Regions from separate parts of the Bacillus nitratireducens genome, predicted to be linked through region 1. Evidence: a T-box and tRNA genes for the amino acid it is inferred to sense, from the RefSeq annotation. Region 1 holds a T-box; the other holds one or more tRNA genes.
What was found. A T-box is a leader RNA that pairs with one kind of tRNA and senses whether it is charged. The one in region 1 lies ahead of pheS (phenylalanine--tRNA ligase subunit alpha), so its partner is inferred to be a tRNA-Phe.

Region 1 (16,130 bases):
ATCCGTGAAGCACAAATGCAAAAAATCCCGTACATGCTTGTAGTAGGTGACAATGAAGTGGCTGAAAACGGCGTAAACGTACGTAAATATGGTGAACAAAAATCAGAAACAATTGCATTAGATGCTTTTGTTGACATGATTAAAGTAGAAGGAAAACGATAAGAAAGAGCCGCGGTATACCGCGGCTTTCTTATGTATTATAAATAATTAAATTTAGAAAAAATAACCAAACAATACTTATCATAAAAAAGTATTGCAAGTATGTTAGTTGTTTGTTACAATATTTCTTGTTGTTAGTAAAACACATCGCGTCTTCTTGACAGACGTCATGTCCTATGATAAACTCATCAAGGATAATAGAATATGGTTTTGGAACAAGTAGAAGCACCCGCTTCTCACCTGATGGACGCATTCGCAGTTAGCAGGTAAATGTATTTCTTACTTAAGATCTTACAAGTGTGGGTGCCGTATGCCCGCGCTTTTTTTGTTCGGGTTCTACAATTACAAAACGTATTCTGAGAAAACCTTGGAGGTGGCTTACTATTAGCAAGGATATGATGATTAACGAGCAAATTCGTGCACGTGAAGTACGTTTAGTTGGTGCAAATGGCGATCAACTTGGAATCAAGTCTCGTAATGACGCTTTAGACTTAGCTGCAAATCTTAATCTTGATTTAGTATTAGTTGCTCCAAATGCGAAACCGCCAGTATGCCGCATTATGGACTACGGTAAATTCCGCTTTGAGCAACAGAAGAAAGAAAAAGAACAGCGCAAAAATCAAAAAGTAATCAGCATGAAAGAAGTTCGTTTAAGTCCAACAATTGATGAACACGACTTTAACACAAAACTTCGTAATGCTATCAAGTTTTTAGAGAAAGGCGACAAGGTTAAAGCGTCAATTCGCTTTAAAGGACGTGCCATTACTCATAAAGAAATCGGTCAACGTGTTTTAGATCGCTTCTCAGAAGCTTGTGCTGAAGTTAGTACAATCGAATCTAAGCCTAAAATGGAAGGACGTAGTATGTTCTTAGTTTTAGCACCGAAAAACGATAAGTAATAGATAGAGGAGGAAATACCTATGCCTAAACAAAAAACTCATCGCGGCGCTGCAAAGCGTTTCAAAAAGACTGGATCAGGTAAACTGAAACGTTCTCACGCTTACACAAGCCATTTATTCGCTAACAAATCTACAAAAGCTAAACGTAAACTACGTAAAGCTGGTGTAGTAAGCGCTGGTGACTTCAAACGCATTCGTCAAATGCTTGACAACTTAAAATAAGTTCGGCTGATATATAGAACAATTAGGAGGTAATATTATGCCAAGAGTAAAAGGTGGTACAGTTACTCGTCAACGTCGTAAAAAAGTAATAAAATTAGCAAAAGGTTATTACGGTTCTAAAAATACATTATTCAAGGTTGCTAACCAACAGGTTATGAAATCTCTAATGTATGCATTCCGTGACCGCCGTCAAAAGAAACGTGACTTCCGTAAATTATGGATTACACGTATCAACGCAGCAGCTCGTATGAATGGTCTTTCTTACAGCCGCTTAATGCACGGTCTTAAAAATGCTGGCATCGAAGTTAACCGCAAGATGCTTGCTGACTTAGCTGTTCATGACGAAAAAGCTTTCGCTGAATTAGCAACAGTTGCAAAAAACAACATTAACTAATTAATTAGTTGAAACCTTAGAAGATTTTTCTTCTAAGGTTTTTTTATTTACATTCATGGCAAATAGTAAATGATTTGCAAAATCATTTACTTATTATCGTTATCGATATGACAAAATCAATGCGAAAACTATAGTGATATAGAAGAATATGTGTATAATGTCGGGAGAATCCTCCTGGCTTTTTTTTATTTATGCTCCTTTGGAAAGAAGAGTATCTTTCCTAGCAGAAACGACACTGCTATAATGGAAAGATGATATGGAACTTTCATCAGATAAAGTAAAACTTTAACCAGTGTGGTGTTATCCTCGGCTAAATATTAGCCATCACCAATGAGGTGAACAATCGAATAGCGATGATTGAAACGTATTTGCAAATTAAGGACAAGCTATTTTATAAAGAGTTAGGTAGCTGACTTGTTAATAAGAACTGAAAAATAATAATGAACTTTGAGATGAAACAACATTGTTGCGTAAAATGCGATGTTGGAGGAGGACAATAGAATGGACTTACTACAACTATTTAAACTACAAAAAGAATTAGATGACCGTATTGTGAAAGAACATGACTTACAACCGAAAAAATTGTTAAAAGAAAAAATGTTAGCTCTTCTTGTAGAAATTGGAGAACTTGCAAATGAAACACGTTGTTTTAAATATTGGAGCAATAAACCAGCATCAGAGCGTGAAGTAATATTAGAAGAGTACGTAGATGGTTTGCATTTTATCTTGTCAATCGGAATCGATTTAGGAATTGATAAAAACTTCTTATTCTATAAATGTGCGCAAACGAATAAAACACAAGTAGAAATTTTCTTAGACACATATGCAAAAGTGATTCGATTTACAGATCAACCTTCTATTACGAACTATATTGAACTATTTACAAGTTATCTTCGCCTTGGACAAGCGCTTGAATTTGAACAAGAAGAGATTGAAAAGGCGTATTTAGACAAAAATGAAGTAAATCATCAGCGTCAAACACAAGGATACTAAGTTAATTTTTGAATATTTCAATTTCCTTTTGTATAATAAAGTGACTGAAGAAAAAGGAGGGTGTTGGCAATGACAAAATTAGACGCGACATTGACAATGCTAAAAGAATTAACAGACGCACGAGGTATTGCGGGTAATGAGCGCGAACCACGTGAAGTAATGAAGAAATATATTGAGCCGTTTGCAGATGAACTTTCTACTGATAATTTAGGAAGTTTAGTTGCGAAAAAAGTTGGGGAAGAAAACGGCCCGAAAATTATGGTTGCAGGTCATTTAGATGAAGTTGGCTTTATGCTTACGCAAATTGATGACAAAGGCTTCCTTCGTTTCCAAACGGTTGGTGGCTGGTGGTCGCAAGTTATGCTGGCACAGCGCGTAACAATTGTAACGCGTAAAGGAGATATAACAGGTGTGATTGGTTCGAAACCACCGCATATTTTACCTCCAGAAGCTCGTAAAAAGCCAGTTGACATTAAAGACATGTTCATCGATATTGGTGCTTCTAGCCAAGAAGAGGCAATGGAGTGGGGCGTAAGACCAGGAGATCAGGTTGTACCTTACTTTGAATTCCAAGTAATGAAGAATGAAAAGATGTTACTTGCAAAAGCATGGGATAACCGAATTGGTTGTGCAATTGCAATTGACGTATTAAAACAATTAAAAGATGAAAAACATCCAAACGTTGTATACGGCGTTGGGACTGTACAAGAAGAAGTTGGTCTTCGTGGTGCGAAAACATCTGCGAATTATATCAAACCAGATATCGCGTTCGCAGTAGATGTTGGTATCGCTGGAGATACACCGGGTGTAACGTCAAAAGAAGCGCAAAGTAAAATGGGCGATGGACCGCAGATCATTTTATATGATGCTTCTGTTATTGGTCATACAGGTTTACGTGACTTTGTAGTTGATGTTGCTGATGAATTACAAATTCCATATCAGTATGATTCTGTAGCCGGCGGGGGAACAGATGCAGGAGCAATTCACATTTCTGTAAACGGTATTCCGTCTATGGCAATTACGATTGCGACACGCTACATTCATTCTCATGCGGCAATGTTACACCGTGATGACTATGAAAATGCAGTAAAGTTAATTGTAGAAGTTATTAAACGTCTTGATAAAGAGGCTGTACATAACATTACATTTAATTAATAGAAAAAAGCGAAGGATAACCTCCTTCGCTTTTTTCATTTTTAAAACGGTCTTTCTAATCCTGCTGCAGTATGGGCTCCTAAAATAATTAAGCGAGTTAATTGCATTGCCATGAAATGTGGGGTATAAATCATGCCTCTTTTTAACCATGACATAATCATTCCGATATGAGCGCCTGTAACATAACTAATAAGAATATCACGAGGGACCATAAGGTCTTCATCATCTGGCTGGGAAATAGATAAGCTTAATGTTAAATGTGTTTGGATTGTTTTCATCATTTTATAAGAATAGTTTCCAGCTGCCTTATCGCCGAGCATAACGTTATAGAAATTAGTATTTTCTGCGATATGCTCAAACAAAGCTAAAAAAGTTGGATGCGGTGAATCAAAAGTGAGCTGAAAATCTTCTTTATTTCGATTTTGTGGTTTAATTACTTCAGCTAATTTTTCTAGCATTTCTTCTATGCTTTTGTCTAATAAATCATATTTATCATGGTAATGGCTATAAAATGTAGCGCGATTTACAGGAGCGCGTTCCGCGATATGTTGCACAGTTACATTTTCAAAGCCCTTTTCGCCTACTAAAGCGACAAAAGCATCCTGTATGAGTTGTCTCGTTCGTTTTACACGTGGATCATTTGTATTTTTAATAGACATTTTACTTCACCTCGTTTAATTTTTTTAACTTAAACAACACATATATAGTGTAATGTTGTTTAAACAACATATAGGTTTAAATTGTTGGTTGTAGATTCGGCATAATTATTTATAATTATAAACGATAGTCCTTCAGAAATCAGCACCGCTCGCAGACAGACGAAATAAGGTTTGTACTGCAAAGGGTGTGATTTTTTTGTTTAAAAGTTAATATAATTAACAATTAAGCAATATAAACAATAAGGATGTAAATAGTTTAGAAAAAAATTATATGCGATATAAGGAGAGGAATGCAATGAATCAGTTTCGAAGAATGGTAATTATCAACATTATCACATTAATTGTATTAGTTGGCGGCGGTATCGGCGGTTATTACTACTACAATCAAGCAGAAAATTATTTAAAAACAGACAATGCAAAAATTGACGGAAAGGTAATTCCGATTGCATCACCAGTAGCAGGTAAGTTAACAGACTGGAAAGCTGAAGTAGGAAAAAACTACAATGAAAACGATAAATTAGGTGCTGTCACTGTAGCAGGAGCAAATGGCGAACAAACAGTAGACGTAACAATTCCGCAAAATGCTACGGTTGTACAATCAAACGCAACAACAAACGCGTTCGTTGGAGCAGGTAGCCCAATTGCATACGCATTTGATATGAGTAATTTATGGGTAACAGCAAACATTGAAGAGACAACTATTGATGATGTTCAAAAAGGTCAAACAGTAGATGTATATGTAGATGCATACCCAGATACAACGTTAACAGGAAAAGTAGAACAAGTTGGATTAACAACAGCGAATACATTCTCGATGTTACCATCAAGTAACGCAACAGCGAACTATACGAAAGTAAAGCAAGTTGTACCAGTTAAAATTTCTTTAGATCATAGTAAATCAGTAAATATTGTTCCTGGAATGAATGTGTCAGTTCGTATTCATAAGTAAGGGGGAGATGAGATGTCCTCAATTGCAATTGTAGGATATGCACTATTTTGTATAATCGTCTTCTTCCTTGTAAATCGTCTTTTACGAAAGAAAAAAACGAATATGGGAGAAGAACAAGTCCCAGCCGTAAGTAAAATAGAGGTAACTAAAGCAGAAACAGAACTTGAACAAAAACAAGAAATAGAAGCTTCTAACGTAGTGGAATTAGAAACAGGGAAGCAAGAGCAAGTAAAGCAAGAAAAAGAAATGCTGAAGAGACAATTGCCGGTAGAGAATGTGAATGTAAAGGCAGTTGTAGCTGTATTAATTCTTGGTATGTTCGTTTCTATTTTAAACCAAACAATCATTAATGTTGCGTTGCCTCCATTAATGAACGAATTTAACGTATCAACTTCAACGGCCCAATGGTTAATTACAGGTTTCATGCTTGTAAACGGAATTTTAGTACCGATTAGTGCCTTTTTAGTTTCGCGATTTACGTATCGTAAATTATTCGTAGCGGCAATGTTATTTTTCACGGTAGGATCTATCATTTGTGCTACATCAGGTAACTTTACAATGATGATGACGGGCCGCATTATTCAAGCGGTTGGTGCAGGTATTTTAATGCCGGTTGGTATGAATATCTTCATGACATTATTCCCGCCTCATAAGCGCGGAGCAGCGATGGGATTACTAGGGGTAGCAATGATTTTAGCGCCAGCTATCGGACCAACTATTACAGGTTGGGTGATTGAAAATTATAGCTGGAACTTAATGTTCTACGGTATGTTTGTGATTGGTTTAATTATTACGTTCTTATCTTTAAAATTCTTCACACTAGCACAGCCGGTGTCTAAAACAAAGTTAGATGTATTTGGTGTTATTAGTTCAAGTATTGGACTAGGAAGCTTATTGTACGGATTTAGTGAAGCTGGAAATAATGGCTGGACTAGTGCAGAAGTTGTTATAACACTTATCATCGGTGTCATTGGTTTAGCAGTATTTATTTGGAGAGAGTTAACAACGGACAATAAAATGCTTGATTTACAAGTGTTTAAATATCCAACGTTCACTTTCACATTAGTAATTAACGCAATCGTAACGATGGCATTATTCGGAGGTATGTTATTACTTCCAGTATATTTGCAAAATATTCGCGGCTTTACGCCAATGGAATCTGGTCTACTACTCCTTCCGGGATCATTAATTATGGGGATTATGGGACCAGTTGCAGGTAAACTATTTGATAAGTATGGTATTCGTCCGTTAGCAATTGTCGGATTAGCCATTACAACATTTGCGACATATAAATTTACAACGTTATCAATGGATACACCGTATAGCGTTATTATGACGGATTATATTATACGTTCAATTGGTATGTCATTCATTATGATGCCAATTATGACAGCTGGTATGAACGCGTTACCGATGAAATTAATTTCTCACGGTACAGCAACGCAAAATACGTCAAGACAAGTAGCTGGTTCAATTGGAACGGCGATATTAATTACGCTTATGACGCAACAAACTACTGCTCACGTAGCGGATTATGGCAATATGTTAACAACGTCAAACCCGATTTTAGTTGATAAAGTACACGGTATGGGCCAAAGCTTAGCGGCATTAGCCGGATCAGCTCAAGCAGGAGATGCGATGAGCACGCAACTATTATTCGGACAAATTTCTAAGCTATCTGCGATTAATGGCATTAACGATGCCTTCTTAATTGCAACAATATTAGCCGGTATTGCTTGGGTGTTATCGTTCTTCTTACCATCAGGCAATAAACCAAATAGAAAAGCAGGGAATTAATTTCCCTGCTTTTTTATGTTTTTATGTAGTTAAATATAAAAGATGATAAGCAGTCAAAGAGCATAATCCCGTTATAAACAAAATTATCCCCATAGAACGAATATGTGTGAATTGTCTCCCGCTTATAATAGCTAATAGTCCGGCTAAAGGGAAGAAGCTCCAATATAAAGTTCCTGAAATTGGGAGCATCCGCTCTAAATCTATTCCATAGCCTATACAAATGATAGGAACAACGATAAGCGATATGCTAATCAATCCCGCTATAAAGGTAAGTAATTTTCGGTATTTAATTCCGGCAGCAATTAAAAAAATGCCCACGATGACTTCACATAGCATCAAAATAGGGCCTAAGATAATCCAAACTAACAATCCGGTAACTTCCATGTGTAATAACTCCTTAATGAATGAAATATGAATCAGGCATAGACATGAGCTGATAACAAATAGCTGCGAACAGTCCTAACGAGAAAATAATGAATCCCATATTACGTATACTTTTAATTTTTGAACGTGCCCCATTAATCCCTGCTAATAAACCAGCTAGAGAGAAAAGCATCCAATATAGAACCGCTGGAATATGAAGAACATCCTCTCCGTTTATACCTTTGTTCAAACAAATAAAAGGCATTATAACGAATGAGCAGCAAATAATCCCCATTAAAATAGCAAGGAATTTACGATGAATAATTCCGGTTACCACTAAAAAAATACCACCAGCAATTCCGCACAACATGAGAAGTGGCATAAAAAGCATCCAAATATTACTTAATTAACATAGGTAAACGCCTTTATGTTAATTAAGTAATATTTTACTACATGAGGTTTATTTTGGATATTGTAAATAAATATGAATAATTTGATAGGAATGTATGGATGATATGTTATTGGCTCTTAGAAAAGCTAGGGGATAGTGTGACGGGAGAAGCGTTTGAAGTTGTTATAAAAGAGTAAAAGAGGTATCGGGATGATACCTCTTTTTTACGTTGAAAAGGCGATTATATTAGTCAAAATATGTAATAGTATAGCGGGAATAATAGATTTAGTTTGTTTGTACAATAAACAAGCAAATATTCCCGTCATAAATGCGCTAATCATAACTCCCACAGAGTACGTATGAGCAATACCGAAAATTAAACTTGAGAGAATTACAGCTGGCCAAAAGGTAAACTTCTCTTCGAAAAAACGAAGAAGAATACCTCTGCATACAAGCTCTTCAAAAATAGGTGCAAAAATCCCACCAGCTAGAAGTAAGAGAAGTGGATAGTGCTCTAGTGTTGAAAGTTGTAATGCATCAGACTGTTCTTGTACGGATGAAGGGAATAATTTATCTAGTACAAACATATCTACAAACAGGGTGAGTACATAATAAATGAGAACATAGATGTACATCTGAAAAGATTTTAAAACTCGAAAATCGAATGTAGGTAATACTAGTTCTTTCAGTGGTTTATATTTCATGATATATACGATTAGTAAAAGTAGGGCAACTAATTCATAACTTACATTTTTTATAGATTCAAGCAAAGGTTTATTTGTATCTGGGTTAATATATCCATATAACTCAATAGGTAAAAATGTAAAGAGTATATTTATTAATGAGAGACACGGAAAGAGAATGAATAAAACTCCAAGAAATTGTAACCATGACATAGAGTTTTTCTGTTCGTGTGGAATTTGTGTAGCGGGTTGCATATGTTCAAATCACCTCTTTATATTTATATATAAAATTATAGTTGATTTGAATTTGGAATGTTACGTTTAAATATTACATACAAGATTCGAATTTGAAATATTCCGTTTGTTTTTTAGGGGGAAATAATAAAAGAGGTATCACTCTGTAGTGATGCCTCTTTCTCATTGATAACTATGTTTTGCCTTGCTATTCGATTTCGATTGCTCTATTTGCAATTCACGCTCTACCAATCGGTCTAATTGTTGGATAGCTTTCAATGCTTTTTCATAAGAAATCGTTCTATAATGATGTGCGCCACCCGGTTCCTCATCGGCTTCATCCGCCCACTTAATAACGTTTTGTAGAGGTGTTCTTTCAAGCGTTTGTTCTAGTAGGAAAGAATCGGTGTGCAGAAGAATTGCAACAGAAATTTCTTTTGCTAGTTTCGGATGTTCTCCTAATCTAATAAGCAATTTATGAGCTCTTTCTGCTCCTTTAATTGCATGTATATCATTCTTTTTATACAAGTCATAGTCCCATTCTCCCTCGCTGTACCATGTGTGGTGTCCGATATCATGAAGGAAACCAGCCTTTGTCGCAGCATCGACTGAGGCGTGATGCTTTTTAGCTAGGTGAAACGCATGGTAAGCGACAGCAATCGCGTGGACCATTCCAGAACGGTTTACATATTTTTGTGTAATGTGATGTTTAAAAACTTGTTCAAGCGTAATACGGTGCATAAAACATTCACTCCTTTTATCTAATGGTGTATATGAAGAAAATCGATCGGTTTAAATGTATTTTGAACATTGTACTCCATCAATCAGCGTTAGTAAAGTAGAAATGTTTAGGAGAAGAAAAAAATTTTCGTAAAAAAATCACCTCGGCTTATGCTAAGGTGATTTTCAAATTGCTTATTTTTTTAATCCTTGCTCCAGTGTTTCTAACATTTCGTGTTTTTCATTTTCATCAGCATTTTTCCAAATGACTTCGAATAAAACGCCAAGACCTGGAAGCATTTTTTCTTCACCGCTTTGAATTGCATCGACAATCGTTTCTTGTAATTGGTCTTGTGAATTCCCAGTTACATTCGCTAATACAGCGCCGCGTAAATTAAAACTCATGATTTTCACCTCTTCTTCAGAATTGAAACTGACGTTAGTTTTTGTTCTTTTTTATGTAAATATGTATGAAAAATAGGCTATAATGATAAGACAAGAAGAGAGGGAAATACATATTATGAAAAACATTGATTCAGTACAAAATCCGCGTGTGAAGCAGTGGAAAAAGCTGCAGACGAAAAAAGAGCGCGATAAAAAAGGTTTATTTTTTGTAGAAGGATTCCATTTAGTAGAGGAAGCTTTAAAGGCGGGAGTTGTAACAGAACTTATCGTTTCTGATCAGACAGATCTTCCGAAAGATTGGACAGTTAATGATGTGGAAATGTATATTGTGCCTGAAGCAATTGTAAAAATACTTCGTGAAACAGAAACAACGCAAGGTGTATTTGCTGTTTGTGAAAAGCATGAGAAAGAAGTAGCTCTTACTGATGGGAAGTTTCTTTTATTAGACGGCCTTCAAGACCCAGGTAATTTAGGAACGATCATTCGTACAGCTGATGCAGCTGGTATTCATGCCGTTGTGCTTGGAGAAGGATGCGTTGATGTTTATAATAGTAAAGTACTCCGCTCTACACAAGGTTCTATTTTCCGCTTACCAATTGTAAAAGGGAACTTAGAAGAATGGGTAGACAAGTTAAAAGAAAATAACGTCCCTGTATATGGAACAGCTCTTGAAAATGGAGTTCCGTATGGTGAAGTAACACCGGCCGGAAGTTTTGCATTAATTGTAGGAAATGAAGGAAGCGGCGTACGCCAAGAAATTCTTGCGAAAACGGATCAAAACTTGTATATTCCAATTTATGGCGGGGCAGAATCATTAAATGTTGCAGTTGCAGCAGGGATTTTAACGTATTATTTACAAAGCCCGGTTGCGAACAAATAAAAAACTTCTTATAATAAGTTGAAGTATATGTTTGTAATGAACATACAATAAAAGTTAAATAACGAAAAACGTTGATAGAGAAGAGTAGCTTACAAAATCGCCATATAGGGAGAGAGTGCCATAGACTGAAAGCATTCTTATGGTAGACGGAAGTGAATTCACCTCTGGAGTTGACGCCAGGACCATTTATATGTAAAGGCGTTCCGGTCAGAATTGATCGTTATAACTAATGAGTGGGCAGACTTGTTCTGTCAATTTAGGGTGGTACCGCGAATTTACCTCGTCCCTTTTTGGGAGCGGGGTTTTTTTATTTTTAAAATTAGGAGGGTTCCAAATGGAAGCACGTTTAAAAGAGCTAAAGCAAAAAGCGTTAGAGCTTATTGAAGAAGCGAAAGAGCTAAAAGGCTTAAACGATGTACGCGTAGCGTATTTAGGGAAGAAAGGCCCAATTACAGAAGTATTACGCGGCATGGGAAAATTATCAGCAGAAGAGCGTCCACGTATGGGAGCATTAGTAAATGAAGTACGTGAAGCGATTCAAACGCGTCTAGACGACAAAATTGGTAACTTAGAAAAAGCAGTGATTGAAGCGAAATTGGCTACTGAAACAATTGATGTTACACTACCAGGTCGTCCTGTTGAGACAGGTTGTCACCATCCGTTAACAGCTGTTGTTGAACAAATTGAAGATGTATTTATCGGTATGGGTTATGAAGTAGCTGAAGGAACAGAAGTAGAAAAAGACTACTACAACTTCGAAGCATTAAACTTACCGAAAGATCATCCAGCGCGTGATATGCAAGATACATTCTACATTACAGAAGAAACGTTACTACGTACACATACATCTTCTGTGCAAGCACGTACGATGGAAAATAATAAAGAAAAAGGCCCGATTAAAATTATTTGTCCTGGTAAAGTGTATCGCCGCGATGACGATGATGCGACGCATTCACACCAGTTCATGCAAATTGAAGGTCTTGTAATTGATAAAAACATTCGTATGAGTGATTTAAAAGGTACACTGCAAGTATTCGTGAAAAAAATGTTCGGTGAAGACCGTGAAATCCGTCTTCGTCCAAGTTTCTTCCCATTCACAGAGCCATCTGTAGAGATGGATATTTCTTGTATGATGTGTCACGGCAAAGGTTGCGGCACTTGTAAAGGAACTGGCTGGATCGAAATTTTAGGCGCAGGTATGGTTCATCCGAACGTACTTGAAATGGCTGGTTATGATTCAAAAGAATATCAAGGTTTCGCATTCGGTATGGGCGCAGAGCGTATCGCAATGTTGAAATACGGCGTAGATGACATTCGTCATTTCTATACAAATGATGTACGTTTCTTACAACAATTCAAACGAGCGTAAGGGAAGGAGAGGATAAATATGTTCGTATCATATCGTTGGTTACAAGAGTATGTAGATATTAAAGATGTAACAGCACAAGAACTAGCAGACAAAATCACGAAAAGTGGTATTGAAGTAGAGGGTGTTGAAGTATTAAATAAAGGTGTAAAAGGTGTTGTAGTTGGTCACGTATTAGAATGTGAAAAACACCCAGAAGCTGATAAATTAAGCAAATGCTTAATTGATATCGGTGAAGAAGAGCCAGTACAAATTATTTGTGGTGCTGCTAATATTGCAAAAGGTTTAAAAGTACCAGTTGCAAAAGTTGGCGCTGTACTTCCTGGTAACTTCAAGATTAAAAAAGCAAAACTACGCGGTGAAGCTTCTCACGGTATGGTTTGTGCGCTTCAAGAGCTTGGTATTGATGGAAAGTTAGTTTCAAAAGAATATGCAGATGGTATCTTCATCTTCCCAAGTGACGCTGAAGTTGGTGCAGATGCACTTGAAATTTTAAACTTACACGATGAAGTACTTGAGCTTGGTTTAACACCAAACCGTGCAGATTGCTTAAACATGTTAGGTGTTGCATATGAAGTAGCTGCTATTTACGGCCGTGAAGTAAAACTTCCAGCTATCGACTTACAAGAAACAGCAGAAAAAACTTCTGATTACATTTCTGTAAGTGTAGAAGCGAAAGAAGAAAACCCATTATATATTGCAAAAATGGTTAAAAACGTAAAGATTGGTCCATCACCAATCTGGATGCAAACTCGTCTTATGGCAGCTGGCATTCGTCCAATTAGCAATGTAGTTGATATTACAAACTACATTTTAATGGAATACGGTCAACCGTTACATGCATTTGATTACGATAAATTAGGTTCAAAAGAAATCGTTGTTCGTCTTGCAAAAGAAGGCGAAAAAATTGAAACGTTAGATGATCAAGAACGTACATTACAAAGCCACCACCTTGTAATTACAAACGGCACAAAAGCTTTAGCTGTTGCTGGTGTAATGGGCGGAGCTGATTCTGAAGTTACAAATGACACAGTAAACGTTCTAATCGAGTCTGCATACTTTGCAGGACAAACTGTGCGCCGTACATCAAAAGATTTAGGTCTTCGTAGTGAATCAAGTGCACGTTTCGAAAAAGGGATCGACCCAACACGCACATTTGAAGCGATTCAACATGCAGCTGCTTTAATGGCAAAATACGCTGGCGGTGAAGCACTTGAAGGTGTAGTAGAAGCTGATAACTTACAAGTACAAGAGCGTACAGTATCTGTTACTGCTGAAAAAGTAAACCGTGTATTAGGTACAGATATTTCTGCAAGTGAAATGGGTACAATGTTCACAAACTTAAAATTCCCATTCACAGAAGTTGAAGGAACATTCCATGTAAATGTACCAGCACGTCGACCTGACATTACAATTTCAGAAGACTTAGTAGAAGAAGTGGGTCGTCTATACGGTTATGACCACATTCCAGTTACATTACCTTCTGGAACGATGACACGTGGTAAATTAACATCGGCACAAACGAAACGTCGTAAAGTACGCCGCTTCTTAGAAGGCGCTGGTTTATATGAAGCAATCACGTATTCATTAACAAGCGCTGACAAAGCGAAACAATATATGGTTGAGCCAAACGAAAAAGCTCCTGTAAATCTTGCACTTCCAATGAGCGAAGAGCGTAGCCAACTTCGTTTAAGCTTAGTGCCACAATTGTTAGAAGCAGTTTCATACAATGTTGCACGTAAAAACGATAGCGTTGCTTTATACGAAGTAGGTTCTGTCTTCTTACCAACAGAAGCAGGAGAACTTCCGAAAGAAGAACAACATCTTGCAGGTGTTATGACAGGTCTGGCTCTTCACCATGCATGGCAAGGTGAGAAGAAAGTTGTAGACTTCTTCGTTGTGAAAGGTGTGCTAGAAGGATTATTCGACGTACTAGGCGTTGCCAACCAAATCACATATGCACCAGCAAAACGTGAAGGTATGCACCCAGGTCGTACAGCTGACATCGTATTAGATGGCGAAGTAATCGGATTCATCGGTCAATTGCACCCAGAAACCGAAAAACAAATAGATGTGAAAAATACATTCGTATTCGAACTATCTCTTGTAAAAGTATTCGGTGCAGACGCAGAGGAAACTTACTACTCAGCAATTCCACGTTTCCCATCTATGACACGTGACATGGCTGTTGTCGTAACAACAGAAACAAAAGCTGGTGAAATGAAGCAAGTCATTGCTGAAGCTGGCGGAGAACTTCTGAAAGACGTAACACTATTTGACTTATACGAAGGTGAAAAAATGGAAGAAGGCAAGAAATCACTTGCATTCTCTATGACCTACTTCGATGCAGAACGTACGTTAACAGACGAAGAAGTAACAGAAGCACATAACCGTGTATTAACAACGGTAGAAGAGAAATTTGGTGCGGAGTTACGTAAGTAATTAAAAAATGCCGGATTTAAAAATAAAAAACACATAGTTAATTACTATGTGTTTTTTATTTTGGGTCATCTAATCTCTAAGCCATGACTGAATAGTTTCGAGTTTTATTTATTGTGACATGAAATTTTTTATTTTTATCATTTTTAGTATGACCTTCGATATCGATAAAACCTTCACGCATCATGTGTTGTATTTCTATTATGGATTATATATGCGGTACATGTTATTAGTAGAATTAAAATAGTTAAAATTATAATATTTCTCTTTTTTGTTTTAGTCACTATTTTCCCTCCTGAAATAAGTTATATAATTAATAGATATAATGTATAAGGGGATGAAAGTCATGACTAGTTCTGTTACAGATAAAACTCTTGCTCATTTAGCAGATAGTAGTTATCGTGATGCTTCTAATGAACGTGTAAAGATTGGAAACCATGTAGAAGTTTGGAGACCTGTAAATATTAAGGGTGCAATTTTACACGATGAGAAAAATAGTTTTGATGCTACTGTTTATAAAAATGAAGAAACAAAACAAATTGTAATCGCTTTTAGAGGTTCTCAAGAAGGCCCTGATTTTTATGATGCAGATCTTTTAGACGTTGTTGGTAATCGTTTAAGAAAAAACCAAGATAGCCTAGATCAATTGAATAAATTGGATACGTCTTCTCTTCCTTTAACGTATCAAGCAAATTTTGCTCTGGCAAAAGAAAGGGCACAACAAGTAATTGCGGAAAATCAATTTACTTATGCTGATGATTTAGTGAAGAAAGTTAAAAATCAAATAGCTGGTGAAAAAGAATTTGAAGGTTATAAATTAACTTTAACAGGCCATTCTTTGGGTGGCGGTTTATCAGAATATACAGGTGTTATGAATGATATTAATGCTGTAAGTTATGAAGCACCAAATGTAATTGATCTGTTACCTAAGGATAAGAAAGAAAAAGCTTTACGTGGTGATTATAAGAACCAAATTACAAGTGTGGGAGATCCCTATGATACTGTATTTACAGGGTTTAAAGGGAATGATAATGATAAAAGAGGTAGGATAGGACATGTGTATCATACAAATGATACAGGTGTACAAAATAATGATATAGTTCAAGAAACAAGTAGTATGTTTACTTTTCTTTTGAAACCTTCATTTTTTGTTTATAACGCATTAAGAGGTATTGCATCGTTCGTTGGTGGTCCGCTACCAAAATATCATAGTATGGATCGTTATATGTTTGATAAATATGGCCACTTTAATATGGAGAATATATTTGATGGAGAAACTGGAGAACGGATTTTGGGTTCACCTCGTGCAGGTGAAATAACAATTCGTTTATTAGTGGAAGAGGTTAAGCAAATTGCTAAGGATTTAAAAAGAGAAATTGATGACATTAATCAAAAGTTGGTACAAACGAGTAACAAAATTAT
Region 2 (16,130 bases), on a different contig from region 1:
AACATAAAAAACTTGTTGACTTTTGAAGTGAATAAGTTATAATAATGATTGTCTCAAAAGAATAATGTCTGGTAATGATGGCAGAGAGGTCACACCCGTTCCCATACCGAACACGGAAGTTAAGCTCTCTAGCGCCGATGGTAGTTGGGACCTTGTCCCTGTGAGAGTAGGACGTTGCCAGGCAATATTATTCCGCAGTAGCTCAGCGGTAGAGCTATCGGCTGTTAACCGATCGGTCGTAGGTTCGATTCCTACCTGCGGAGCCATTGGAGAGCTGTCCGAGTTGGCCGAAGGAGCACGATTGGAAATCGTGTATACGTCACAAGCGTATCAAGGGTTCGAATCCCTTGCTCTCCGCCATAGGATTTATGATATTTGGCCCGTTGGTCAAGTGGTTAAGACACCGCCCTTTCACGGCGGTAACACGGGTTCGAATCCCGTACGGGTCACCACTTTTGGAGGATTAGCTCAGCTGGGAGAGCACCTGCCTTACAAGCAGGGGGTCGGCGGTTCGATCCCGTCATCCTCCACCATATAAATTATATGAATAATATTGTCGCGGGGTGGAGCAGTACGGTAGCTCGTCGGGCTCATAACCCGAAGGTCGCAGGTTCAAATCCTGTCCCCGCAACCAAATGGTCCCGTGGTGTAGTGGTTAACATGCCTGCCTGTCACGCAGGAGATCGCCGGTTCGACCCCGGTCGGGACCGCCATTTTAATAAGGCTCGGTAGCTCAGTCGGTAGAGCAGAGGACTGAAAATCCTCGTGTCGGCGGTTCGATTCCGTCCCGAGCCACCATTTATTTTAATAAAATATGCCGGCTTAGCTCAATTGGTAGAGCAACTGACTTGTAATCAGTAGGTTGGGGGTTCAAGTCCTCTAGCCGGCACCATGTAAGTTTCGGAGGGGTAGCGAAGTGGCTAAACGCGGCGGACTGTAAATCCGCTCCTTCGGGTTCGGCAGTTCGAATCTGCCCCCCTCCACCATTTACATAGGGGCATAGTTTAAAGGTAGAACTGAGGTCTCCAAAACCTCCAGTGTGGGTTCGATTCCTACTGCCCCTGCCAAATATATATACACAACATGGCGGTTGTGGCGAAGTGGTTAACGCACCGGATTGTGGCTCCGGCATTCGTGGGTTCGATTCCCATCAGTCGCCCCATTTTTATTTTAAAAATTACAAATAATCTAATTGATACTTACATATAATTAAGTAAGAAATCGATGGGCTATAGCCAAGCGGTAAGGCAACGGACTTTGACTCCGTCATGCGCTGGTTCGAATCCAGCTAGCCCAGCCATTTTTGCGGAAGTAGTTCAGTGGTAGAATACAACCTTGCCAAGGTTGGGGTCGCGGGTTCGAATCCCGTCTTCCGCTCCATTTTAACTTCATATGGCGGCATAGCCAAGTGGTAAGGCAGAGGTCTGCAAAACCTTTACCACCGGTTCAAATCCGGTTGCCGCCTTTCTTATTGTGCCGATGTGGCGGAATTGGCAGACGCGCACGACTCAAAATCGTGTTCCTTCGGGAGTGTCGGTTCGACCCCGACCATCGGTATCAAGAACGGCGTAACATCAAGACTCTATACTAATTGTATAGAGTCTTTTTGTGTTTTCATTACACGACAAAATAAGCACTAATAGTGCGTAGGAGGTAGTGTGCGGTGGGTAAGCGACGAACTTTAGATACAGTTGGAAGAAACTATGAAGTACTAAAAGGATAAAACTGAACGTTCGGTTTTATCCTTTTATAGAATTTCAGTAGAATATTACATATACAATAATTTTTTCCAGCACTCTAGAGAGAATTTCTCCACCCAGGTGACATGAAGTTAAATCCGACACCACCAGTAGATATTAGTACATTATCAACGGTTAAGTTTGTAATTTCTAAAAACCTCTTTTCAAACTCTTCTCTGTTGTACTTGTACATAGTTGAGTGGCACGCCCACATTGGCGTTGAAGTACTCAACCAGTCCCCTAATTCCTTTAATTCAGGAAACAACTCAAATCGAATTGGTTCATCTAATTTCATGAATCTCACTTGATAGATAGTTGGGTTTAGCTTTTCTCCTATCCCTTTAAGACTATGTGCTTTTTTCTCATTTGAATGTTTCATAATTACTTTCCCCCATCTTTCCTTCAAATTTTTTCCTATTTTAATTATACAGCAATAGAAAGTGATTATAGGAATATTATGGGAATCGGTGATGTAAAAAGACTCTAACAGAAATGTTAGAGTCTTTTTTGTTAAATTATGTTACCTGATTCTAAAATTCGTAATAAACGTAGGAATTCATGTATAATATAACTTGTCGAAAGAACAAAATGATAGTAATTTATATTATGTCTGTAATATGAATCAAAAATGAACTTTTTATATTTCTTTTAAAAATGTGTTGAATACACATTATATTTCATATTAATATTTTTATGTAGATTTAAAATGGGAAAGAGAGTGGAAAGTATGGGTCGTAAATGGAATAATATTAAAGAAAAAAAAGCATCAAAAGATGCAAATACAAGCCGTATATACGCGAAGTTTGGACGTGAAATTTATGTGGCAGCAAAACAAGGCGAGCCAGATCCAGAATCAAACCAAGCGCTTAGAGTTGTATTAGAACGTGCGAAAACATACAACGTACCAAGAACAATTATTGATCGTGCAGTTGAAAAGGCAAAAGGCGGTTCAGAAGAAAATTATGATGAGCTTCGTTATGAAGGATTCGGACCAAACGGATCTATGGTAATTGTAGATACACTTACAAATAACGTAAACCGTACTGCAGCAGATGTACGAGCTGCATTTAGCAAAAACAGTGGTAACATGGGCGTAAACGGTTCTGTAGCTTATATGTTTGACGCGACAGCTGTTATTGGTCTTGAAGGTAAAACATCAGATGAAGTTCTTGAAATTTTAATGGAAGCAGATGTAGATGCACGTGACATTCTAGAAGAAGAAGAGTCTGTTATCGTTTATGCTGAACCTGATCAATTCCATTCCGTACAATCTGCACTTAAAGATGCTGGTGTTGAAGAATTTACAGTTGCAGAATTAACAATGCTTGCACAAAATGATGTAGAACTTCCTGAAGATGCTCAAGCACAATTTGAAAAAATGGTTGATGCATTAGAAGATTTAGAAGATGTACAGCAAGTTTACCACAACGTAGACTTAGGAGAATAATAAGACAGAAGATCCTTTCGTTTAACGAATAGGGTCTTTTTTTTGTGAAGTTAATTACGATGATGAATTATTAAAGGTGTTTTGTTGTAGTTATGGAATATGATTATAGATAGTATTTTAAATGATTGTATTTCTAGGAGGTATTTCTATGGAGCATAAAACACCAAAGCATATCGTTGCCGTAGCAGGCTATTTAACAAATGAAAAGAATGAGGTGCTTTTAACAAGAGTGCATTGGCGAGCGGATACGTGGGAAATGCCTGGGGGACAGGTAGAAGAAGGAGAAGCACTCGATCAAGCTGTTTGTAGGGAAATAAAGGAGGAAACAGGATTAACGGTAAAGCCTATCGGAATTACAGGTGTTTATTATAATGCTTCTATGCATATTTTAGCTGTTGTGTTTAAAGTGGCATATGTGAGTGGTGATATAAAAATTCAACCTGAAGAAATACAAGAGGCTAAGTTTATTGCTTTAAATGAAAAGAACATCGATGAGTATATAACGCGTCCTCATATGAAATCAAGAACTGTTGATGCGATGAGAGCAACGCATTTCATTCCATATGAAACGTGGGAAGTACAGCCATATAACCTTATAGGCAGGTTGTAAGAAAAGGGTAGCTATTTGAGATACACTCAAATAGCTACCCTTTTCTTATGTATATTACTTCAGAAAAAGGTCAAAATGATAATAAAGCTAGTATTGATTTTTAGAACGTTTGTTCTGTATAATGATGATATATCATATATAATTAGATTACTAGATGTTCAAAAATAGAAATTTATAGATGATATAATAAAAGAATAAAGTGGAATTAAGGAAGTATACTGCTCTTAATTTCTACGCTGCTATTGGTTATGAATGTTTTAAAATAATGTATATTCAACATTTCATATGAATAGTAGATAAAAAAGGACTGTGATACAATACATTTTTACACCTTACAATGTTGTAAGGTACGTGTAAGAGAAATCGATGGGATATTCTTTTACAACAAGGTATTCTTAAGTTAAGAGTTATATATGCTGTGTGGAAAAGAGGTGTTCGAGATGAAAGAACGAGTATTATCTAGAGTGAACTATCATCAAAAAGTTGCATTAAATCCATTAAATAAATTTCTTTATAAAGCCATTATATTATTATTATTGTTAAGTTTTGCATTATTATTCGTTGGAAATGTAATGATTGAGCGAAGTGATATTAGTAAATTACATGTACCTGCTAATTTAGAGGTGCCAGAATCATTAACACACGCATTTATTGCGACGGAAGATAAAAGATTTTATCATCATAACGGTTTAGACTATATAGCGATTATCAGGGCGTCTATTGAGAATATAAAAGCTGGTGGTGTTGTGCAAGGAGGAAGCACGATTACACAGCAGTTATCTAAAAATGCTTTCCTATCTAATGAACGTACATTTTCCCGTAAGTGGAAAGAAATTTTTTATACGAAAAAGATTGAACGTACATTCACAAAGGATGAGATATTAAAATTGTATGTAAGTAATATTTACTACGGAGAAGGCGCATGGGGGATTGAAAAAGCAGCAAACCTTTACTTCGGTAAAAAAGTGAATCAATTAACACTGGCTGAAAGTGCAATGATGGCTGCTGTAGTAAAAGCACCGGCTTATTACTCACCTGCACAAAATTATGATAAAGCAGTTGAGAGACGGAATGTAGTTTTAAGGTTAATGGAGAAAGAAGGCTATATAAATCATGATGAATATGTGCAAGCAGTTAGCGAGAAACTAGTAATTCGTCATGATATAAAAACAGAGCAATCCATGTTAAAAAATGCCCGTGAAAAAGCAGTAAGTTAAAAGAAGTTCCTATATAGGAGCTTCTTTTTTTGAATAATTTGTGACAAAAGACGACACAATATTGTCACAAATGTTGTATTTTTGTAATTTATGTGAGCGTGTTCATTGCGTGACCGATATAAGTGTTGATATTATGTGTATTGTGTACAATGCTGTATACAGAATATGAATTTAAAGAGGAATGTATATGAAATCAAATAAACTCATGGTTCTTGGTGTAGTTTTTTCTATCGCAGTATTGATTGTAATCGGAACAATTGCGTATAGCATCATAAATGACAAAAAAGATAAAGGGAATGAGATGTTTGCTTATTCTACGCAACAATCTTTAGGGAAAGATGATGCTCCAGTTAAGGTAGTTGAATTTGGAGACTTCAAATGTCCTGCTTGTCGTACTTGGGATGTAACAGTATTACCACGATTAAAAGAAGAATATATTGATAAAGGTAAAGTGCAGTTATATTTTATTAACTTCCCATTTATCGGAAAAGACTCTGATTTAGGTGCAGCTGCTGGTGAAGCGATTTATAAACAAGATCAAGATTCATTCTGGATTTTCTATGATGAGATTTATCAAAATCAAAAGAAAGATACGGAAGAATGGATTACAGAAGAATTACTTCTTAATATTGTGAAAGAAAAGCTTCCGAAAATTAATGTAGAACAGTTTAAAAAAGATTTACACAGTAAAGAAATGAAAGACAAAGTACGTAAAGATTCAGATCGTGCTCAAAAATTAAAAGTTCAAGGTGCTCCTTCAGTATATATAAATGGAAATCTTGCAAATCCTGATTTCGATAGTATGAAGAAGGCAATTGATAAAGAATTGAAAAAGTGATGAGTTATCTCATCACTTTTTCGACTTTTTTCGATAAAATTCTTGCTTCGTATTTTTTTACATGCTATACTACTTTACATAAGTTATTTTAATATCTTATATTTATTTCATATTTGCGGGTGTAGTTTAGTGGTAAAACAAGAGCCTTCCAAGCTCTGGTCGAGAGTTCGATTCTCTTCACCCGCTCCAAATTTTATTTAATGTTTTTCTAATAAATTGTGATCAACGCAGTGTTTCGTTTCTAAGATAAACGAGGCATTGCGTTTTTTAATGTTTGAAAAGCGTAATTGTATGCGAAAATAGAAGTAAAGAATAGTATTCCAAAAGTGAATTACTAACCAATATAGTCGTTACATAAGGGATAGATTCATCGGAGGAGGCGATAAAGAATGGATTTTGAACAATTAAAGCAAGAAGTAATTGCGTATAGTAAAACGATTGGTATAGATAAAATAGGGTTTGCTAGTGCATCACCATTTGAGGAATTAAAGCAACGATTAATCCAGCAGCAACAATTAAATTATCAGTCTGGATTCGAAGAGCCTGATATAGAGAAGAGAACGAATCCACAGCTTTTACTACCTGGTGCAAAATCAATCATTGCGATTGCTTTAGCGTACCCTTCAAAATTAAAAAATGCACCATTAAGTAAGCGTGGAGAACGCCGCGGGATTTTTTGTCGTGCTTCGTGGGGACAAGATTATCATCTCGTTTTACGAGATCGTTTGCAAAAGTTAGAGGCATATTTAATCGAGAAACTTCCGGATATAGAAGTGAAATCAATGGTCGATACAGGTGAACTAAGTGATCGAGCTGTATCAGAACGTGCCGGTATTGGATGGAGTGGTAAGAACTGCGCTATTATTACGCCGGAATTTGGTTCGTATGTATACTTAGGAGAAATGATTACGAACGTCCCATTCCCTCCGGATCAGCCAATAGAAGATCAATGTGGAAGTTGTACGAAGTGTATTGATATTTGTCCTACAGGTGCTTTAGTACAGGGTGGACAGTTAGACTCGAAGAAATGTATCGCATTTTTAACACAGACAAAAGGGTTTCTGCCTGAAGAATATCGCGATAAAATAGGAAACCGTATATATGGATGTGATACATGTCAGACTGTTTGTCCAAAAAATAAAGGAATGGATTTCCACAACCATCCTGAGATGGAGCCTGATCCTGAGTTAGTTAAACCGTTATTAACACCACTTTTAACAATTAGTAATCGTGATTTTAAAGAGAAGTATGGAATTATGTCTGGTTCATGGAGAGGTAAAAAACCATTGCAACGAAATGCTATTTTAGCACTTGCGCATTTTAAAGAAACAGCAGCAATTCCTGATTTAATCGGTGTTATGAAAGATGACCCAAGACCAGTACTTCGCGGAACAGCAGCATGGGCACTTGGGAAAATTGGCGGAGATGGAATAGGCGAAGCAATTGAAAAAGCGATGGAACGTGAGAAAGATGAAGAGGTTCTTCATGAAATGAATCGTGGACTTGAATTGTTAGCACAGAAAAAAGAGTAGATAATATCTCCCTTTTTCATATTGTAATATGGGAGGGAGACGAAATGGTTGTAAAAGCGAATATTGAAAAGCAAGTACAACAGTTTTTAGCATATATCACAGAGAAACGAACTGACGTGGATGGTATTGCTGAAGATTTATTACGAATGGTACAGAGAAAGAAACAATTGTTTCAAAAACGTAGTGCAGATATAGTGAAAGCAACTGCCGATATTTCTTTCATGAGACAATTAAATAGTAGTGAGCATCAAGAAATTGATTATCAAGTACACTTTAAATATTTAATTAAGCATAAAGAATTATTTTATATCGAAGAGGAACAATTAAAACGACGAGTTTGTCTGAAAAATAATCGTGTAATAGATGATTATGCTCTTGAGGTGTCAGAAGAAATAGGGATAGGTGAAAAGTTAGAACGAGAAGTCACGAAAGAAAAATACGGTTCATATCAATATAATCGTTTAGAGGCAGTGAAATATGCAGAGCGTTGGTGGGATGATCGCAATCCTGTATACCGTAATTTCCCTGATAATTGTACAAATTTCATTTCACAATGTCTGCACACTGGAGAAGTGCCAATGAACGGACATCCTAATATTCGTAAAGGGTGGTGGCAAAGGGGAAACCAATGGAGTTGGAGCTGGGCTGTAGCACACTCTTTTTATTGGTATTTGTCAGGTGCTACAACAGGGCTTCGGGCAGAAGCGGTAGAAAAGCCAGAAGACCTAATTCTTGGCGATGTAATTGCGTATGATTTTGAGGATGATGGTAGGTGGAATCATACGACAATTGTAGTAGCAAAGGACGCAGATGGTATGCCGCTTGTAAATGCACATTCAGCGAATAGCCGTCGGCGTTATTGGAATTATGAAGACTCTAGTAAATATACACCGCAAATGAAATATAAATTCTTTCATATTATTAATGGGTAGAGATTTTTCGTTCAAGTGGTATAATACGTAGTAGACAAAAAATAGAGGTGAATATCGCGTGGGAGTACATGTTGTTTTATATCAACCAGAAATTCCAGCAAATACAGGAAATATTGCACGTACGTGTGCAGCAACTGGAACAGAATTACATTTGATTAGACCGCTTGGATTTTCAACGGATGACAAAATGTTAAAGCGTGCAGGATTAGATTATTGGCAGCACGTAAAAGTTACGTATTATGATTCAATCGAAGAATTTTATGAGAAAAATAAAGATGGTGAATTCTTCTATTTAACAAAGTATGGCGAGAAAGCTCATACAGCATTTGATTATAGCAAACGTGAGAAGGATTACTATTTCGTGTTTGGAAGAGAAACAAATGGATTACCAGCTAATGTAATTGAAGAAAACTTCGATCATTGTTTACGTATTCCAATGACGGATAAAGTACGTTCATTAAATTTATCTAATACAGCAGCAATTTTAATTTATGAAGCGTTCCGTCAACAAAATTATCCAGGATTAGATTTAGAAATCGTTTATTAAAAGTCGCCATTTGGCGACTTTTTTATTTATTTTAGAAAATATGTAATCATACATTTTAAAAACGGTACATATTCATATAGAATGAGGTATATGAATAAAAATAGATAAGACAGGTTGAGATAAATATGAAGGAACAATATAACAATCAAAATACCTATTTAAGTATGATAGATATGGATTTAGTAAAACAGGGACTGCTACATGCTATTCAAGATTTAGTTTTTATTGTGAAAGTTATTGATGATGAAACTTTTAAATATATTTATGTGAATAAAATAGGAATGGATTATGCCAGGCTAGGAACAGAATGTTATGGAAAAACTTTTGCAGAAGTATTACCAGAAGATACGGCAAGGGTATTACAAAGGCAATATGCAAAAGTAATGAGAGAAGCGAGAGCAAATACATTTTGTGATGTAATTAGTTTACCAACTGGTAATATACATTATGAATCTTTACTTAATCCAGTATGTGATGTAAATGGAATATGTCAGTTTATTATTTGTATTACTAGGGATATTACAGCACAGGTTAAGGAAAAAGTGGAAATAGAAGAAAAACAAATGTTATTTAAGTCATTACTAGAATATAATAATGACTCCATTGTATCTGTAAATTCTATTGGGAGAATTACATATGCAAATCCAGCAACATATGAAATATTTGGATATCGATATGAAGAACTAAGTAATCAATTTGTTTTTCAGTTTATAAATAAGGAATATGAACAGGCTTTTCAAACTATATTTAAGGGGGTTTTACAAGGAAGAGCACAACAAATTGTTGCAAAGAAATATATTCATAAAGAAGGATATGAACTTTATATTTCCGTTAGGACAATCCCCATTATTGTGAATAGTGAAATCGTCGGGGTGTACATAGTTACGAGGGATGTTACAAGGCAAGTATTAAATGAGATGAAAACAGAATATTTGGCTTACTTCGATCAGTTAACAGGGTTAATGAATAGAATATCATGTACAAATAAACTAAATGAATTTTTAGCTGAGAATAAAAAATTCGCATTGGTTTTTATAGATTTGGATGAATTTCACCTTATTAATGATACATTTGGTCATAAAGAAGGAGATCAAGTCTTAAAAAAGGTTACTGAATGCTTACGAGACGTAAAAATAGAAGATATGCATTTATTTAGAGAACATGATGATCAATTTGTTATGTTAATAGAAAATATAACGAGAGAATGCGTAGAGGAAGTTGCACAAACAATACTAAAAAAAATTAGTGGGCATTTTGTACTAGAAGAAGAGGATGTTTATTTGAGTGCATCAATTGGGATTGTAATGGCCCCAGAAGATGGAATGGATGAAAAAATACTTTTCCAAAGAGTCGACGCAGCTTTGGAAAAAGCCAAGGAAAAAGGAAAAGGGTATTATCATTTTTATTGTAGTGGATTAGATTGTGAACGTGAACAAAGGTTTATAATAGAAAATCAGTTACATCGTGCTATAGAAAAAGATGAATTTTTCCTATATTATCAACCTCAAATTAATATTGAAACGGGAAAGATAGCCAGTATGGAAGCCTTAATAAGGTGGGAGAATAAGGAGCTAGGATTGGTCTCGCCAAATCAATTTATCCCGCTTGCTGAAAGAACAGGATTTATTATTAAACTTGATGAATGGGTAGTACATCAAGTGTGTGAACAAATACGTGAATGGTTAAATAAAGGGTATGAAGTTGTACCAATTGCAGTTAATATTTCAGCTAGACATTTTCGTTCTATTACATTGATAGAGATGATTACACGCGCTTTAAACAAGTACAATGTCCCACCTCATTTATTAGCAATAGAAGTTACAGAAGGGGCTCTTATACATAAAGATGTATCGAAAAGAGTGCTATTGCAGTTAAAAGAACAAAATTTAAAAATTCATTTAGATGACTTTGGAACGGGATATTCATCTTTAAGTTATTTAAAAACATATCCGATTGATACGTTAAAAATTGATCGTTCTTTTATGGAAGGTATATATATAGATGAAAGAGATACGAATATTACGGCTGCAATTATTCATTTAGCACATACTCTAGGATTAAATGTAATTGCAGAAGGAGTAGAAAAAGCGGAACAAATACAATTTTTAAAGGAAAAGAATGTGAAAATCGTACAAGGCTATTTTTATAATCGTCCTTTATCGATATACGATGTGGAAAATATTTATTTTAAATAGTTTATAAAAACAAGAAAAAAAGTGATGTGCTAAAAAGCACATCACTTTTTATGTGTACCTGGCGTATCGTTATAACCAGATGTGAAAATAGCTGTAAGAAATGTGAGTGATACACCTAAAATTAATAATAACTTCATACTAATTTCCTCCTTACTTTTTCGGTTTACGAATCTTATTTGTGAATCGAAATGTATGTAAGGTTCCTAGAAGAAAAGAATTTATTTACAATGAATAGTAGCGTGAAAACGTTAATACCCTTATTATACAGAATTTTCTTTGAATTTTGGAGAGAATTTTATAGAGCTATTATATATTTCGTTTTGATTTAAAGAATGTTTAAGGACATCCTAGCATACCTTTTATAATAATCCGATTGAACAAGGAGATGGGGGAGGAGCTATAATGGATATTCTAAAAAAGATTGAACAGCATCGAGCAGCAGAAGAACGTTTACAATGGGAAGGTACGTTTGCGGAGTATTTGGAGCTTGTGAAAGAAAGACCATGGGTGGCTCAAACAGCACACTCTCGCATTTACAATATGATAAAAGATGCCGGAATTGAAGAAGTTGATGGTAGAAGAAAATATAATTTCTTTAGTAATCAGCTGTTTGGATTAGAGGATGCGTTAGAACGCCTTGTAGAAGAATATTTTCATCCATCTGCAAAACGATTAGATGTTAGAAAACGTATTTTATTATTAATGGGTCCTGTTAGTGGTGGTAAATCAACTTTAGTTACGATGTTGAAACGAGGATTAGAAACATATTCACGTACAGATCGAGGGGCTATTTTCGCAATTAAAGGTTGCCCAATGCATGAAGATCCATTGCATTTAATTCCGCACCATTTACGTGATGACTTCTTTGATGAGTATGGAGTAAGAATTGAAGGGAATTTATCACCATTAAATGTGATGCGTTTAGAGCAAGAATATGGATCAAGAATTGAGGATGTAGTTGTAGAGCGTATTTTCTTCTCTGAAGATCGCCGTACAGGGATTGGTACATTTAGTCCATCTGATCCAAAATCACAAGATATTGCCGATTTAACAGGTAGTCTAGACTTTTCTACGATTGCAGAATATGGTTCAGAATCAGATCCTCGTGCGTACCGATTTGATGGAGAATTAAATAAGGCGAACCGAGGTATGATGGAGTTCCAGGAAATGTTAAAGTGTGATGAGAAGTTTTTATGGCACTTATTATCACTTACACAAGAGGGGAATTTCAAAGCAGGTAGATTTGCGCTTATTTCAGCAGATGAATTAATTGTAGCGCATACGAATGAAACAGAGTATCGCTCCTTTATAGCAAATAAGAAAAATGAAGCATTGCACTCAAGAATTATTGTAATGCCAGTTCCTTATAACTTACGAGTTAGTGAAGAAGAACATATTTATGAAAAAATGATTCGTGAAAGTGACGTGTCCAATGTTCACATTGCACCGCATACACTTCGAGTTGCAGCAATGTTCACTATTTTAACTCGTTTAAAAGATCCGAAGCGTCCGGATATTGATTTAATTAAAAAGATGCGTTTATATGATGGAGAAACGGTAGAAGGTTATAATGCGATTGATGTAGAAGAATTGCAACGTGAATATCAAGATGAAGGTATGAAAGGTATTGATCCTCGTTATGTTATTAACCGAATTTCTTCTACAATTATTCGAAAAGAGGTACCATCTATTAATGCACTAGATGTACTTAGATCGCTAAAAGACGGGTTGGATCAACATCCATCAATTAGTAATGAAGATCGAGAGCGTTATATGAATTTCATCTCATTAGCGAGAAAAGAATACGATGAAATTGCTAAGAAAGAAGTACAAAAAGCGTTTGTTTATTCATACGAAGAATCAGCTAAGACACTCATGGATAACTACTTAGATAACGTTGAAGCGTATTGTAATAAATCAAAATTACGTGATCCGTTAACGGGAGAAGAAATGAGCCCAGATGAAAAACTTATGCGTTCGATTGAAGAGCAAATTGGAATTTCAGAAAATGCTAAGAAAGCATTCCGTGAAGAAATTTTAATTCGAATTTCTGCTTATGCCCGTAAAGGAAAGCGCTTTGATTATAATTCACATGAACGTCTTCGTGAAGCGATTCAGAAAAAACTATTTGCTGATTTAAAAGATATAGTGAAAATTACAACATCAACGAAAACACCAGATGAAAATCAGCTTAAGAAAATCAATGATGTTGTTGCACGCTTAATTGATGAGCATGGATATAATTCTTCATCTGCGAATGAATTGTTACGTTATGTAGGTAGTTTGTTAAATCGATAGTTTGATAACAAAACGCTGTCTCTTGTTCTTGGGACGGCGTTTTGTTATCTATTGATACTTGTAAAAAGTGTCATAGCTTGTCCAAATATAATAAATTAAGATGCGATTTTATGAATTTATTGTCAATTATTTTTACAATATGCATATGATAGAGTAACCAACCATTCATACGAAAAAAGCCAACACAATACAATATGTTGCAATACGAAAATGTGTGCAACAATGCATTGTGTTTCTTTCTTATCAACGGCTGAATGTTTCTTTCTATTATGTGAGTGGCAAAATTTTGTTTAGGATGCTCGGAGTATTGTATGAAAAACGCTATATATGTTTATGGGATGATTTTCAATGGGCAGTTACCTTTCAAATATTCTAGCTTGGCATATTACAGAACAAAATTTATAGATTGCTGTTCATAGAGGAAGACAATTACAGTAAGGAGGGAAAGGAATGGGCGAAGAAAACCAACCAAATTATACGATTTCACAGGAAAACTGGTCCCTCCATCGCAAAGGATATGACGACCAACAACGCCATCAAGAAAAAGTGCAGGAGGCAATCAAAAATAATTTACCAGACCTTGTAACAGAAGAAAGTATAGTTATGTCTAATGGCAAGGATGTTGTGAAAATACCGATTCGTTCTTTAGATGAATATAAGATTAGATACAATTATGATAAAAATAAACATGTTGGGCAAGGAAACGGTGACAGCAAAGTTGGTGATGTCGTTGCGAGGGATGGATCAGGTGGTCAAAAGCAAAAAGGACCAGGAAAAGGGCAAGGGGCAGGAGATTCAGCTGGGGAAGATTATTATGAAGCGGAAGTCTCAATTTTAGAATTAGAGCAAGCGTTTTTCAAAGAATTAGAGCTGCCGAATTTAAAGAGGAAAGAAATGGATGAAAACAGGATTGAGCACATTGAATTTAATGACATTAGAAAAACAGGATTATGGGGAAACATTGATAAGAAACGAACGATGATATCTGCATATAAACGAAATGCAATGGGCGGCAAAGCATCCTTCCACCCGATTCACCAAGAAGATTTAAAGTTCCGTACTTGGAATGAGGTGTTAAAGCCAGATTCGAAAGCCGTTGTATTAGCGATGATGGATACGAGTGGATCGATGGGAATATGGGAGAAGTATATGGCACGTAGCTTCTTCTTTTGGATGACAAGATTTTTGCGCACAAAGTATGAAACGGTAGATATTGAGTTTATTGCCCATCATACAGAGGCAAAAGTAGTTACAGAAGAAGAGTTCTTTTCAAAAGGAGAAAGTGGCGGAACGATCTGTTCTTCCGTATACAAAAAAGCACTTGAGCTAATCGATAATAAATATTCACCAGACCGCTATAATATTTATCCATTCCATTTTTCAGACGGTGATAATTTAACTTCGGATAATGCTAGATGTGTAAAGCTTGTTGAAGAGCTGATGAAAAAATGTAATATGTTTGGGTATGGGGAAGTGAATCAATACAACCGCCACAGTACGCTGATGTCAGCCTATAAAAATATTAAAGATGAGAATTTCAGATATTATATTTTAAAGCAAAAAGCAGATGTATTCCATGCGATGAAGAGCTTCTTTAAAGAAGAATCAGGTGAAAAGATGGCATAATCCCTTTTAAAGGGATTATTTTTTTGTAAACTTTTTATTTTTTTAGTTGACAATGATAATGAAAATCATTATCATTTATTCAAGAAATGATAATATTTGGATTTATAGATTTTGGAGGAGATGTAAAGTTGAAAAAAACTAAAAGAAAACATATCAATGCAATGCTAGTGGCGGCAGCCTTAGCGCTACCGTTTGCTGTGTATTCAACACCTGCTTTAGCAGCGGTAGCAATCGAGGCTAATAAAACGGGGTATGCTTTAGAAGATGGTACATATGATGCTGTTATTAAAGCGTATAAAGATAAAACGAATGAAGAGTCTATGGCAGCTGTTTATATAAAGGATCCTAAGTTAACGATTGAGAATGGAAAGAAAATTGTAACGGCAACGTTAAGTGAGAGTGATTTCTTCAAATACTTGAAAACAGAAGATATTCATACTCCTGGTGTGTTTCATGATGTAAAAGTAATATCAGAAGATAAAAAGAAAAATGGAACGAAAGTGATTCAGTTTGAAGTAGGGGAATTAGGAAAGAGGTATAATATGCAAATGCATATTTATATTCCGACAATGGCCTATGATAATAAGTATCAAGTGCAATTTGAAGTAAATACATTGAATTTAGAAAACAATGTTCCAGAAGAACAAAAGGAAAATAAAGAGGATAAAGTGGATCAACAAGATGAAAGTGGAAATGTAATAGTAGATAAGCAATTACAAATGCATATTAATAAATATAACTTGAATAGAGAGAATCTAAATACGCCAATAACTAAGGAAGATTTATTAAAAGTTAAATCTTTAATAGTTGTTGAGGCAAAAAGTAAAGGGATAAAAGATGTAAGCGGTCTAGAATATATGACGAACTTAGAAAACTTAACGTTGGAAGAAGTTAAGTTAGACAATATGCAGTTTATCTCGAAGTTGAGACAGTTGAAATCAGTAAATATAACTTATAGTGAACTTCAAAATATTGAACCTTTGGCTGAGTTAGAGAATATTGAGAATTTAAGTTTAAGAAACAATAAAATTTCAGATGTAAGCCCATTGAGTCAAATGAAGAAGATTAAAATATTAGATTTAAATAGTAATGATATAAAAGATATAACACCATTGTTTACAGTAACTTCTTTAAGGACTCTAACTTTGG

Region 2: it has a tRNA-Phe gene. The T-box ahead of pheS (phenylalanine--tRNA ligase subunit alpha) is inferred to sense a tRNA for this amino acid. The anticodon was not compared.

What each region holds. Positions count from the first base shown of each region.
Region 1 covers NZ_JAUMJO010000003.1:294,572-310,701, forward strand. Annotated here, with positions in the region: gene thrS (threonine--tRNA ligase) at 1-162, shown strand, start outside; ribosomal protein L20 leader region at 371-491, shown strand; gene infC (translation initiation factor IF-3) at 555-1,058, shown strand; gene rpmI (50S ribosomal protein L35) at 1,080-1,280, shown strand; gene rplT (50S ribosomal protein L20) at 1,318-1,674, shown strand; gene Q3V31_RS13445 (dUTP diphosphatase) at 2,176-2,667, shown strand; gene Q3V31_RS13450 (M42 family metallopeptidase) at 2,737-3,822, shown strand; gene Q3V31_RS13455 (TetR/AcrR family transcriptional regulator) at 3,864-4,481, opposite strand; gene Q3V31_RS13460 (HlyD family secretion protein) at 4,777-5,430, shown strand; gene Q3V31_RS13465 (DHA2 family efflux MFS transporter permease subunit) at 5,443-7,227, shown strand; gene Q3V31_RS13470 (hypothetical protein) at 7,249-7,611, opposite strand; gene Q3V31_RS13475 (hypothetical protein) at 7,625-7,972, opposite strand; gene Q3V31_RS13480 (CPBP family intramembrane glutamic endopeptidase) at 8,206-8,919, opposite strand; gene Q3V31_RS13485 (HD domain-containing protein) at 9,082-9,639, opposite strand; gene sspI (small acid-soluble spore protein SspI) at 9,814-10,023, opposite strand; gene Q3V31_RS13495 (TrmH family RNA methyltransferase) at 10,106-10,903, shown strand; T-box leader at 10,966-11,194, shown strand; gene pheS (phenylalanine--tRNA ligase subunit alpha) at 11,238-12,272, shown strand; gene pheT (phenylalanine--tRNA ligase subunit beta) at 12,291-14,711, shown strand; gene Q3V31_RS13515 (hypothetical protein) at 15,055-16,130, shown strand, end outside.
Region 2 covers NZ_JAUMJO010000008.1:197,149-213,278, reverse strand. Annotated here, with positions in the region: rRNA gene rrf (5S ribosomal RNA) at 68-183, shown strand; tRNA gene Q3V31_RS25425 (tRNA-Asn) at 192-266, shown strand; tRNA gene Q3V31_RS25420 (tRNA-Ser) at 269-360, shown strand; tRNA gene Q3V31_RS25415 (tRNA-Glu) at 378-452, shown strand; tRNA gene Q3V31_RS25410 (tRNA-Val) at 458-533, shown strand; tRNA gene Q3V31_RS25405 (tRNA-Met) at 558-634, shown strand; tRNA gene Q3V31_RS25400 (tRNA-Asp) at 638-713, shown strand; tRNA gene Q3V31_RS25395 (tRNA-Phe) at 723-798, shown strand; tRNA gene Q3V31_RS25390 (tRNA-Thr) at 817-892, shown strand; tRNA gene Q3V31_RS25385 (tRNA-Tyr) at 903-986, shown strand; tRNA gene Q3V31_RS25380 (tRNA-Trp) at 994-1,067, shown strand; tRNA gene Q3V31_RS25375 (tRNA-His) at 1,087-1,162, shown strand; tRNA gene Q3V31_RS25370 (tRNA-Gln) at 1,226-1,300, shown strand; tRNA gene Q3V31_RS25365 (tRNA-Gly) at 1,306-1,380, shown strand; tRNA gene Q3V31_RS25360 (tRNA-Cys) at 1,395-1,465, shown strand; tRNA gene Q3V31_RS25355 (tRNA-Leu) at 1,476-1,557, shown strand; gene Q3V31_RS25350 (DUF3884 family protein) at 1,798-2,118, opposite strand; gene Q3V31_RS25345 (YebC/PmpR family DNA-binding transcriptional regulator) at 2,467-3,186, shown strand; gene Q3V31_RS25340 (NUDIX hydrolase) at 3,335-3,796, shown strand; gene Q3V31_RS25335 (transglycosylase domain-containing protein) at 4,237-5,013, shown strand; gene Q3V31_RS25330 (DsbA family protein) at 5,201-5,851, shown strand; tRNA gene Q3V31_RS25325 (tRNA-Gly) at 5,967-6,040, shown strand; gene queG (tRNA epoxyqueuosine(34) reductase QueG) at 6,241-7,383, shown strand; gene Q3V31_RS25315 (amidase domain-containing protein) at 7,428-8,315, shown strand; gene trmL (tRNA (uridine(34)/cytosine(34)/5-carboxymethylaminomethyluridine(34)-2'-O)-methyltransferase TrmL) at 8,374-8,862, shown strand; gene Q3V31_RS25305 (sensor domain-containing protein) at 8,988-11,057, shown strand; gene Q3V31_RS25300 (PrkA family serine protein kinase) at 11,460-13,355, shown strand; gene yhbH (sporulation protein YhbH) at 13,806-14,981, shown strand; gene Q3V31_RS25290 (NEAT domain-containing protein) at 15,110-16,130, shown strand, end outside.